DNA from 2 places in the Intestinimonas sp. UBA1698 genome. Region 1 is predicted to be linked to the other one. Evidence: predicted binding sites of a transcription regulator. Region 1 holds the regulator's gene; the other holds the start of a gene.

What was found. The regulator HrcA, encoded in region 1, represses chaperone genes, less so after heat shock. The targets are predictions, from matches to a motif close to TGTTAGCACTCNNNNNNNNNGAGTGCTAACA.
Region 2: B3H64_RS04925 (co-chaperone GroES) is a predicted target of HrcA. The motif match lies at 2,151-2,181, and genes of this name have one in related genera.

Annotation. Positions count from the first base shown of each region.
Region 1 is NZ_DCJO01000004.1:30,325-34,740, forward strand. It holds gene glgB (1,4-alpha-glucan branching protein GlgB) at 1-554, opposite strand, end outside; gene B3H64_RS00955 (D-alanyl-D-alanine carboxypeptidase family protein) at 823-1,953, opposite strand; gene hrcA (heat-inducible transcriptional repressor HrcA) at 2,230-3,294, shown strand; gene grpE (nucleotide exchange factor GrpE) at 3,312-3,878, shown strand; gene dnaK (molecular chaperone DnaK) at 3,968-4,416, shown strand, end outside.
Region 2 is NZ_DCJO01000024.1:13,327-17,742, forward strand. It holds gene B3H64_RS04915 (pyridoxamine 5'-phosphate oxidase family protein) at 1-77, shown strand, start outside; gene groL (chaperonin GroEL) at 149-1,774, opposite strand; gene B3H64_RS04925 (co-chaperone GroES) at 1,821-2,105, opposite strand; gene B3H64_RS04930 (diacylglycerol/lipid kinase family protein) at 2,292-3,215, opposite strand; gene B3H64_RS04935 (WG repeat-containing protein) at 3,279-4,416, opposite strand, start outside.

The sequences.
Region 1 (4,416 bases):
ACATAGGGCACCAGGTACTCGGCTATGTCCCGGTAAGAGAGGAACTCCCCCTCCCCCGTCCGGCGCCAGGACCCCAGGTGGACCTCATAGATGTTGAGGGGCTTTTGGTAGATTGGATTTTTCTTCCGCCAGTCCAGCCAGCCCCTGTCCCCCCACTCATAGCCTCCCAGTTCATAGAGCTTGGAGGCGGTACCGGGCCGGGTCTCAGCGTGAAAGGCGTAAGGATCGGCCTTAAACAGCATCCGGCCGTCCGGCGTCTCCACGGCGTACTTGTAGAGGTCGTACTCCCGGAGCCCGGGGATAAAGCCCTCCCAGACGCCCCCCTCCATCTGCTCCAAGGGGTGGCAGCCGGGGACCCACTGGTTGAAATCGCCCACCACCGACACGGCCGCCGCATGGGGCGCCCAGACCCGGAAGACATGTCCCGTCTGCCCCTCGCGCTCCGCTGTGTGGGCGCCCATGTATTCCCAGGCCCGGATGGCCTGGCCGTCGGTGTATTCCTTTATATGTTGTGCCAGCTCCGGGGCGGACCCGGTCCACTGCTCCTGCTCCATAAGGCTTCCCCATTTCTTTGGTATTATTATCCAAATACCCGAAGCAGTTCCTCCTCTTGGTTGTAAATGATACTAATTGATGGAATTTTTTCTTCGGGTATTTGTATAAATTATACAACACCTTTTGATGTCAGTCAAGGTCTAGCCCCCACCCTTCCTATAAAATTTCTGTAAGGTCCCAGAAAGGGATTCGTACAAAATAACCGGCCGCCCATTCCGTAAAAGGGAACGGGCGGCCGGCGGCGTATGGGGGGACAAAGCCCCGGGGCTATCCGGCCATAAACAGGATGTCTAGGAATCGCTTAAAGATGCCGGGCATGGTCAGGCGCTCCACAGCCTGGTCAGCCACAATGGGGATGGTCTGCTGCTCCACACCAGATACCGAGACCACCATCTCTCCCAGCTTCTGTCCGACCTCCACAGGGGCCTCCACCCGCTCGGTGAGGCGCAGCTCGGTGGTGACGTTGTTGAGCTCGGCCTTGTCGATCAGAATACGGCCGGACTGGGCCAGCACGGGCTGGACGGTGGAGCACTCGCCCAGGGCCACCTCCACCGGCGGCAGCGCCTGGTCAGGGTGGACGTCCAGGAGGGTATAGTTGGCGAAGCCGAAGTTCAGGAGGGCCTTGGCGCCTTCAAACCGTTTTTCCGAGGTAGGGCACTTCATCACCACGGCAATGAGCTCCATGCCGTCCCGCTCGGCGGTGGCCGACAGGCAGTAGAGGGCGGAATCGGTGAAGCCGGTCTTGAGGCCGGTGGCCCCTTCATAGAACCGGATGAGCTTGTTGGTGTTGGCGAGCTGGAACTGGCCGTCCCGGACGGAGTCCATCCAGATGGTGGTGAACTCCCGGATGCCGGGGTGGGCCAGGAGCGCCCGGGACATGACGGCGATGTCGTAGGCGGAGGTCAGGTGGCCGGCGGCGGGCAGTCCGGTGCAGTTGATAAAGGTAGTATCGGCCATGCCCAGCTCCGCCGCCCGGCGGTTCATCCGCTCCACAAAACCCTCCTCGCTGCCGGCAATGTGCTCGGCCAGGGCCACTGCGGCGTCGTTGCCCGACACCACCGCCACCGCCTTGAGCATATCATGGACGGTCATCTGCTCCCCCTCCTTCAGGTAGACCTGGGAGCCGCCCATGGAGGCCGCCTGGGCGGAAACCGTGACCATATCCTCCATCTTGAGCCGCCCGTCGTCGATGGCCTCCATTACCAGCAGCAGGGTCATGACCTTGGTGACGCTGGCGGGCTCCAGCTTGTCGTGGGCATTCGCTTCGTAGAGCACCGTGCCGGTCTCCTTCTCCATCAGGATGGCGGAACCGGCTTCCACCGCCGGTCCACCGGAGACGGCGGCGGCGGGCAGGATCAGCAGAACGGCGGCCACCAGGGCCGCGGCGCATTTTTTCATCGGGATCTCCCTCCATGTTCATCTTCTATGGAAAAGGATGTGAAAATCTCCCTTGTTCTATGCGGGCAGCCACCTGCGAAAATTTCCCTGCGCCCCTGCGGTGTTTTGGCAATCCAGCCCCACTTTTGCAAACATTTTTAGCGTTCACATTTAATTTACAACCTTCCTATTGACTTTTCCCCGGGGCGGTGGTAGATTTACATTAGCACTCAGGGATAATGAGTGCTAAAAGAGGCGCGATGGCGCTTCCGATTTTAAAAAGAAGGTGAGCGCGGTATGGATCTGAGCGACCGGAAGAAGAAAATCCTCCGCGCCATCATCGAAAACTACATTGAGACGGCGGAGCCGGTGGGCTCCAAGGCCATCGCCTCTCTGCCGGGACTGAACGTCTCGTCGGCCACCATCCGCAACGAGATGGCCGATCTGGAGGCCCTGGGCCTGCTGGAGCAGCCCCATACCTCCGCAGGACGCATCCCCTCTCCCAAGGGCTACCGCATCTACGTCAATGAACTGATGACCGACTACCGCCTGTCAGCGCAGGAGACCAAGCGGCTCAATGAGGCGCTGCACATGAAAATGCGGGAGTTGGACCAGGTCATCGATCAGGCCGGGCGGATCATTTCCCAACTCACCCGCTACCCCTCCTTTGCCCTGGCCGCCGGGGGCGACCGGATCACCATTCGGCGCTTCGACCTGCTGATGGTGGACCGCGACGCCTTCATCATTGTGGTCATGACCGACACCAACGTGGTACGCAACCGGCTGGTGCGCCTGCCCTCCGACCTGTCGGAGGCTCAGCTCCAGCTTTTGAACACCCTTCTCAACGCCACCTTTACCGGTCTGACGCTGGACGAGATCACCCCCGAGCTGATGCGGGTGGCCTCCCACGCGGCGGGCGAGGCCTACGGCCTCATCTCTCTGGTGGTCTCCTTCGCCGTGGAGGTGCTGGAGAGTCTGGAGCAGCGCACCGTCCACACGGCGGGCATTGCCAGCCTTTTGACCCACCCGGAGTACCACAGTCTGGACCGGGCGGCGCCGCTGATGACCTATCTGTCCGAGGACCGGGACGCCGCCCGCTTCCCCATGCCCGACAAGGACCCTATGGAGATCCTCATCGGGCCGGAGAACGTGGTGGACGCCCTGAAGGACACCAGCGTGGTAATGGCCAGCTACGACATCGGCGACGGCATGCGCGGCGTCGTGGGCGTTGTGGGTCCCACCCGTATGGATTACGCCAAGATTTCCGCCCGTCTTTCCTACTTTGCGGAGGGTCTCTCCCGCATGTTCGGCAAGGGCGGGCTTCCCCCCGCCGGGGAGGACCCCGAGCACGATGACCGATAGGAGGCCGAAAAATCATCATGAGCAAACGTGAAAAAGACCAGGAGCAGAAGGCCGCTCAGGCCGCGTCAGAGCACGCGGAGAGCGCCGAGGTCCCGGAGGATATCGTTCCGGAGGAGCCCGCCGCCGGAACCCAGGACCCGCTGCCGGAGGAGCTGGAGCATTTGAAAGCTTCCTTGTCCGCCAAGGAGGAGCAGTACCTCCGGCTGGCCGCCGAGTACGACAACTTCCGCAAGCGCAGCCAGAAGGAAAAGGAGAGCATCTACGCCGACGCCAAGGCCGACGCCCTCACCGCCTTCCTTCCCGTCTACGACAATCTGGAACGGGCCCTGAAGCAGGAGACCGCCGACGAGGCCTTCAAAAAGGGCGTAGAGATGACCATGACTCAGCTCCGGGAGATCCTGACTAAGCTGGGTATCTCGGAGATTCCCGCCCTGGGCGAGTCCTTCGATCCCAACCTCCACAACGCCGTCATGCATGTGGAGGACGAAGCGGCTGGCGAGAACACCATCGTGGATGTGTTCCAGGCTGGCTTCAAGCTGGGCGACAAGGTCATCCGGTTCGCCATGGTGAAGGTAGCCAACTGAGGCAGGCCGCCACGCCCCAACGCCCGGTTTTCGGCTTCTCCGCATTTCTTTTGTAAAAACCAATTTCTTGATTATTGGAGGAATATATTATGTCTAAGATCATCGGCATTGACCTGGGTACCACCAACTCCTGCGTGGCCGTCATGGAGGGCGGCGACGCCGTCGTCATCCCCAACGCGGAAGGCAACCGCACCACTCCGTCCGTGGTGGCCTTCTCCAAGGACGGCGAGCGCATGGTGGGCCAGGTGGCTAAGCGCCAGGCCATCACCAACCCCGACCGGACCATCAGCTCCATCAAGCGCGAGATGGGCTCTAGCTTTAAGGTGAGCATTGACGGCAAGAACTACACCCCACAGGAAATCTCCGCCATGGTGCTCCAGAAGCTGAAGGCCGACGCCGAGGCCTATCTGGGTCAGAGCGTCACCGAGGCCGTCATCACCGTCCCCGCCTACTTCACCGACGCTCAGCGCCAGGCCACCAAGGATGCCGGCCGCATCGCCGGTCTGGAAGTAAAGCGGATCATCAACGAGCCCACCGC
Region 2 (4,416 bases), on a different contig from region 1:
TGGAATTGACCATCGACCACATCACGGGGAAAGAGGCCATCGAGTTGGTGAAGGCCAAGCGGCCATCTGGGCAATGAACCCGCTCCTGACCCACATGAAAAAGGAAAAGGCCCCGCGGCAATTGCCGCGGGGCTTTTGGCTGCTATTCTCAGTACATGCCGCCCATATCGGGGGCTGCAGGCGCGGGCGCGGGGGGCTCGGGCTTGTCGGCCACCAGAGACTCGGTGGTCAGCAGGATAGCTGCCACAGAGGCGGCGTTCTGCAGAGCGGAGCGGGTCACCTTGGTGGGGTCCACGATGCCGGCGGTGATCATGTCGCAGTAGGTCTCCTTATAGGCGTCGAAGCCATAGCCGACCTTACGGGCGTTCTTGATCTTCTCCAGCACCACGGAGCCGTCGATCCCGGCATTGATGGCGATCTGCTTCACGGGCTCGCTGAGGGCCTTGGCCACGATGCGCACGCCGGTCTTCTCGTCGCCCTCCACCTTGGAAATCAGCCTCTCCACGGCGGGAATGGCGTTGACATAGGCGGTGCCGCCGCCGGCCACGATGCCCTCCTCAACGGCGGCGCGGGTGGCGTTCAGGGCATCCTCGATGCGGAGCTTCTTCTCCTTCATCTCGGACTCGGTGGCAGCGCCCACACGGATGATGGCCACGCCGCCGGCCAGCTTGGCCAAGCGCTCCTGGAGCTTCTCGCGGTCATAATCAGAGGTGGTGACCTCGATCTGGGCGCGGATCTGGTTCACACGGTCCTTGATCGCCTTGCTGTCGCCGGAGCCGTCCACGATGATGGTGTTGTCCTTGTTCACCTTGACTTGGCGGGCCTTGCCCAGCATATCGACGGTGGTCTCCTTGAGCTCATAGCCCAGGTCGGAAGAGATGACGGTGCCGCCGGTGAGGATGGCCATATCCTGCAGCATCTCCTTGCGGCGGTCGCCAAAGCCGGGAGCCTTGACGCAGCAGACGTTCAGGGTGCCGCGCAGCTTGTTGACGATCAGGGTGGACAGGGCCTCGCCCTCCACATCCTCGGCCACGATCAGCAGCTTCTTGCCGGACTGGACCACCTGCTCCAGCAGGGGCAGCAGCTCCTGAATGCTAGAGATCTTCTTATCGGTGATGAGGATGAGGGGATCGTCCAGGACGGCCTCCATCTTCTCGGTGTCGGTGACCATATAGGGGGCGATATAGCCGCGGTCGAACTGCATGCCCTCGACCACCTCAGAGTAGGTCTCAGCGGTCTTGGATTCCTCCACGGTGATGACGCCGTCGGCGGAGACCTTCTCCATGGCCTCGGCGATCAGCTTGCCGATGGTCTCGTCGCCGGAAGAGACGGCGCCCACGCGGGCGATATCGTCAGAGCCGCTGACCTTCTTGGAATTGGCCTGAATGGCCTCGATGGCGGCCTCGGTGGCCTTGGCGATGCCCTTCTTCATGACCATGGGGTTAGCACCGGCGGCCAGGTTCTTCAGGCCCTCGCGGATCATTGCCTGGGCCAGCAGGGTGGCGGTGGTGGTGCCGTCGCCGGCCACGTCGTTGGTCTTGGTGGAAACTTCCTTCACGATCTGGGCGCCCATGTTTTCAAAGGGGTCAGCCAGCTCGATCTCCTTGGCGATGGTCACGCCGTCGTTGGTAATGAGGGGAGTGCCGAACTTCTTATCCAGGACCACATTGCGGCCCTTGGGACCCAGAGTGATCTTCACGGTATCGGCGAGCTGGTTGACACCGCGCTCCAGAGCGCGGCGGGCTTCCTCGCCGTAGCAGAGAATCTTAGCCATATTGATTACCTCCAGTTATATTGAGATATAAAAATACGAAACAGGTTTACTCGACGATGGCCAGGATATCATTCTGGCGGACGATGGTGTACTCTTCGCCGTCCACCTTGACCTCGGTGCCGGCATACTTGCTGGTGATGACCTTCTGGCCCTTCATGACGGTCATCTTGACTTCCTTGCCGTCCACCAGGCCGCCGGGGCCCACCTCGATGACCTCGGCCACCTCGGGCTTCTCCTTGGCGGCGCCGGTGAGGATAATACCGCTCTTGGTCTTCTCCTCGGCCTCCACCATCTTGATGATCACTCGGTCCGCAAGGGGTTTGAGTTTCATAATGGGTTCCTCCTTATATCATTTTTTCTTATTAGCTGACTCAGTGTTTAGCACTCATTTCTTTCGAGTGCTAACCTCGAGTATGATAATACCGCTACTTGCCAAAAAAATCAACCCCCAATTTTCAAAATTAGAGGTTGATTTTTCAAAAATTCACTTTTTGTTCACAGACATCCTGCCGGAGTGCTAGTCTTTGGGCTGATAGCTCAGTCCGGCGGGGTAGAAGAAGGCCACCTTCCGCTCCGACAGCGCCACGGTGAACCGCCGGCCTCGCAGGACCTCCCCGTCCACCACCGCCACCAGCTCCTGAGGCGAGGAGAAGGAGATGGTCTGGCCCTGGCAGGCATAAATCAGCTCGGGGTAATCCCGGTAGCGCCCCTGGGCGTATTGGCCCACCAGTCGCGCAAAGGTCCGGCGGTTGACCCGTGGCACCACCAGCATGTCGAGTACCCCGTCATCCGGCATGGCGTCGCCCACCGGCATAAAGCCGCCGCCGTAATAGCGGCCGTTGCAGATGCAGATGATGGAGGTATCCTCCTCCATCCGCCGTCCGCCCACCTCCACCACCGTGGGGCGAGCAATTCCCTTGAAGAGCACGTTCACCGTCAGGGACAGGATATAGGCCCCCATCCCCGTCACCAGAGGCAGTGCTTTATAGCGGTGCACATCCGCCGCCACCTGGGCGTCCACTCCGGCGCAGACCACGCCGATACCCAATCTGCCGTTGCAGTCCATCAGGTCGAAACAGGCCTGAGGGCCGTCCGCCAGGGCGGCCAGGTCGGAAAACCGGCTGCGGTAGTCCGCCCCGAAGATCTTGAGAAAATCGTTTCCCGTGCCCTTGGGGACGTTGGTAACGGCGGCATTGGCAAAGCCCGCGGCCCCATTGACCGCCTCGTTGAGGGTGCCGTCTCCGCCGCAGGCATAGATGCGCACCGGCTCCCCCGTTTCGGCGGCGGCGCGGGCACAGGTCTCGGCATGGCCGGGGCCCCGGGTGAGGATCGCCTCCCAGGGCTCGCCCCGGGGGGCAAAGATTGCCCGAATGCGATTTTCCAGCGCCTCGGTGCTCCCCTTCTTCCCCGCCGCGGGATTGATCAGGAAAAGATGCTTCATCGCAGGATCTCCTTACCCAGAATGCGGCCCCGGGGGCCGAAGAAGGGCGTGCTTGACGGGCGTTCACCGGGTGGGGAGAAGTCCGTTGGTCAGCCCCGTCGTCTGCGTGCGGAACTGAGTCCCCGTGCCCCACAGGTTCACCCGCTGCTCGGTGCGGGCCATGCGGGAGACGATGGCCGCCGCCTCGGCCCGGGTGAGCCGGCCCTCCGCGCGGAAGGTGAGCTGGCCGTCCGTGCCAGTGAACACCCCCTTGGCATAGAGGCTGTAAATGGCATCGGCGGCGTAATCCCCCGCCTTCACGTCGGGCAGATGGCTCTTCACCCGCTCCAGGCTGTTGATCTCCGGCATGCCGCGCCCCAGGGCGGTGGCCGCAAAGATCCTGGCCATCTCGGCCCGGGTGACGGGCCGCTCATAATCGGTGAATTCTCCCTCGGTGATGATGCCGCTGGCCACGCAGTAGGCCACCGACGAGCGGTACCAGGGCTGGGTGGTCACGCTCTGGAGGTGGAAGTCGTCCCCCAGATACCGACTCTCCATATGCGCGGCCAGCTTGAGGGCCTCAGCCACGGTGAGGGTGCCGTCGGGGTTGAAACGGTTGTCCCCCACGCCCTCCATCAGCCCCACGTTATAGGCCACATCCACCCACAGGTCGTACCAGTCCCGGGGCGTCACGTCGGAAAAGTTGGGCAGGCGCTTTTGTACCAGCGAAAACCGGGCGGAGGGCACCTTGCGCTCCACCAGCAGGGCGGGCAGGGTGTTCATAGGCACCAGGGTCTCAACTCCCCCGCTGGTCAGCACCAGTACATCCAGGCCGTCGGCCTTGCGTACCGCCGCATAGTCGTATGTAAGGGGGTAGAGCTCCTGAGTCTCCCCGCCGAAGCGGCTGGGGAAGGCCACCATGCTCACCACGCCCCACTCATTCCCCTTCTGGGCCCGGTAGAGGCCGTAACCAATGGGCTCCAGGGTGTCGTACTCCGGCTGGATCAGATAGGCGCCGTCGGGACGAATGAGTCCCAGCTTGTTGTTCTTCTGCACCCGGGCCACCCCCAGGCTGAAGTCCATCACCGACTGGTACTGGATGGGAATGACGATCTCCCCCGCCACGTTGGCAAAGCCCCACAGCCCGCCCTCCGCAGCCTTGGCCAGGCCCTCCTGGTAGCCCCAGATCTGGGGCGCAGCCAGGGCGGCGGAGGTCAAGACG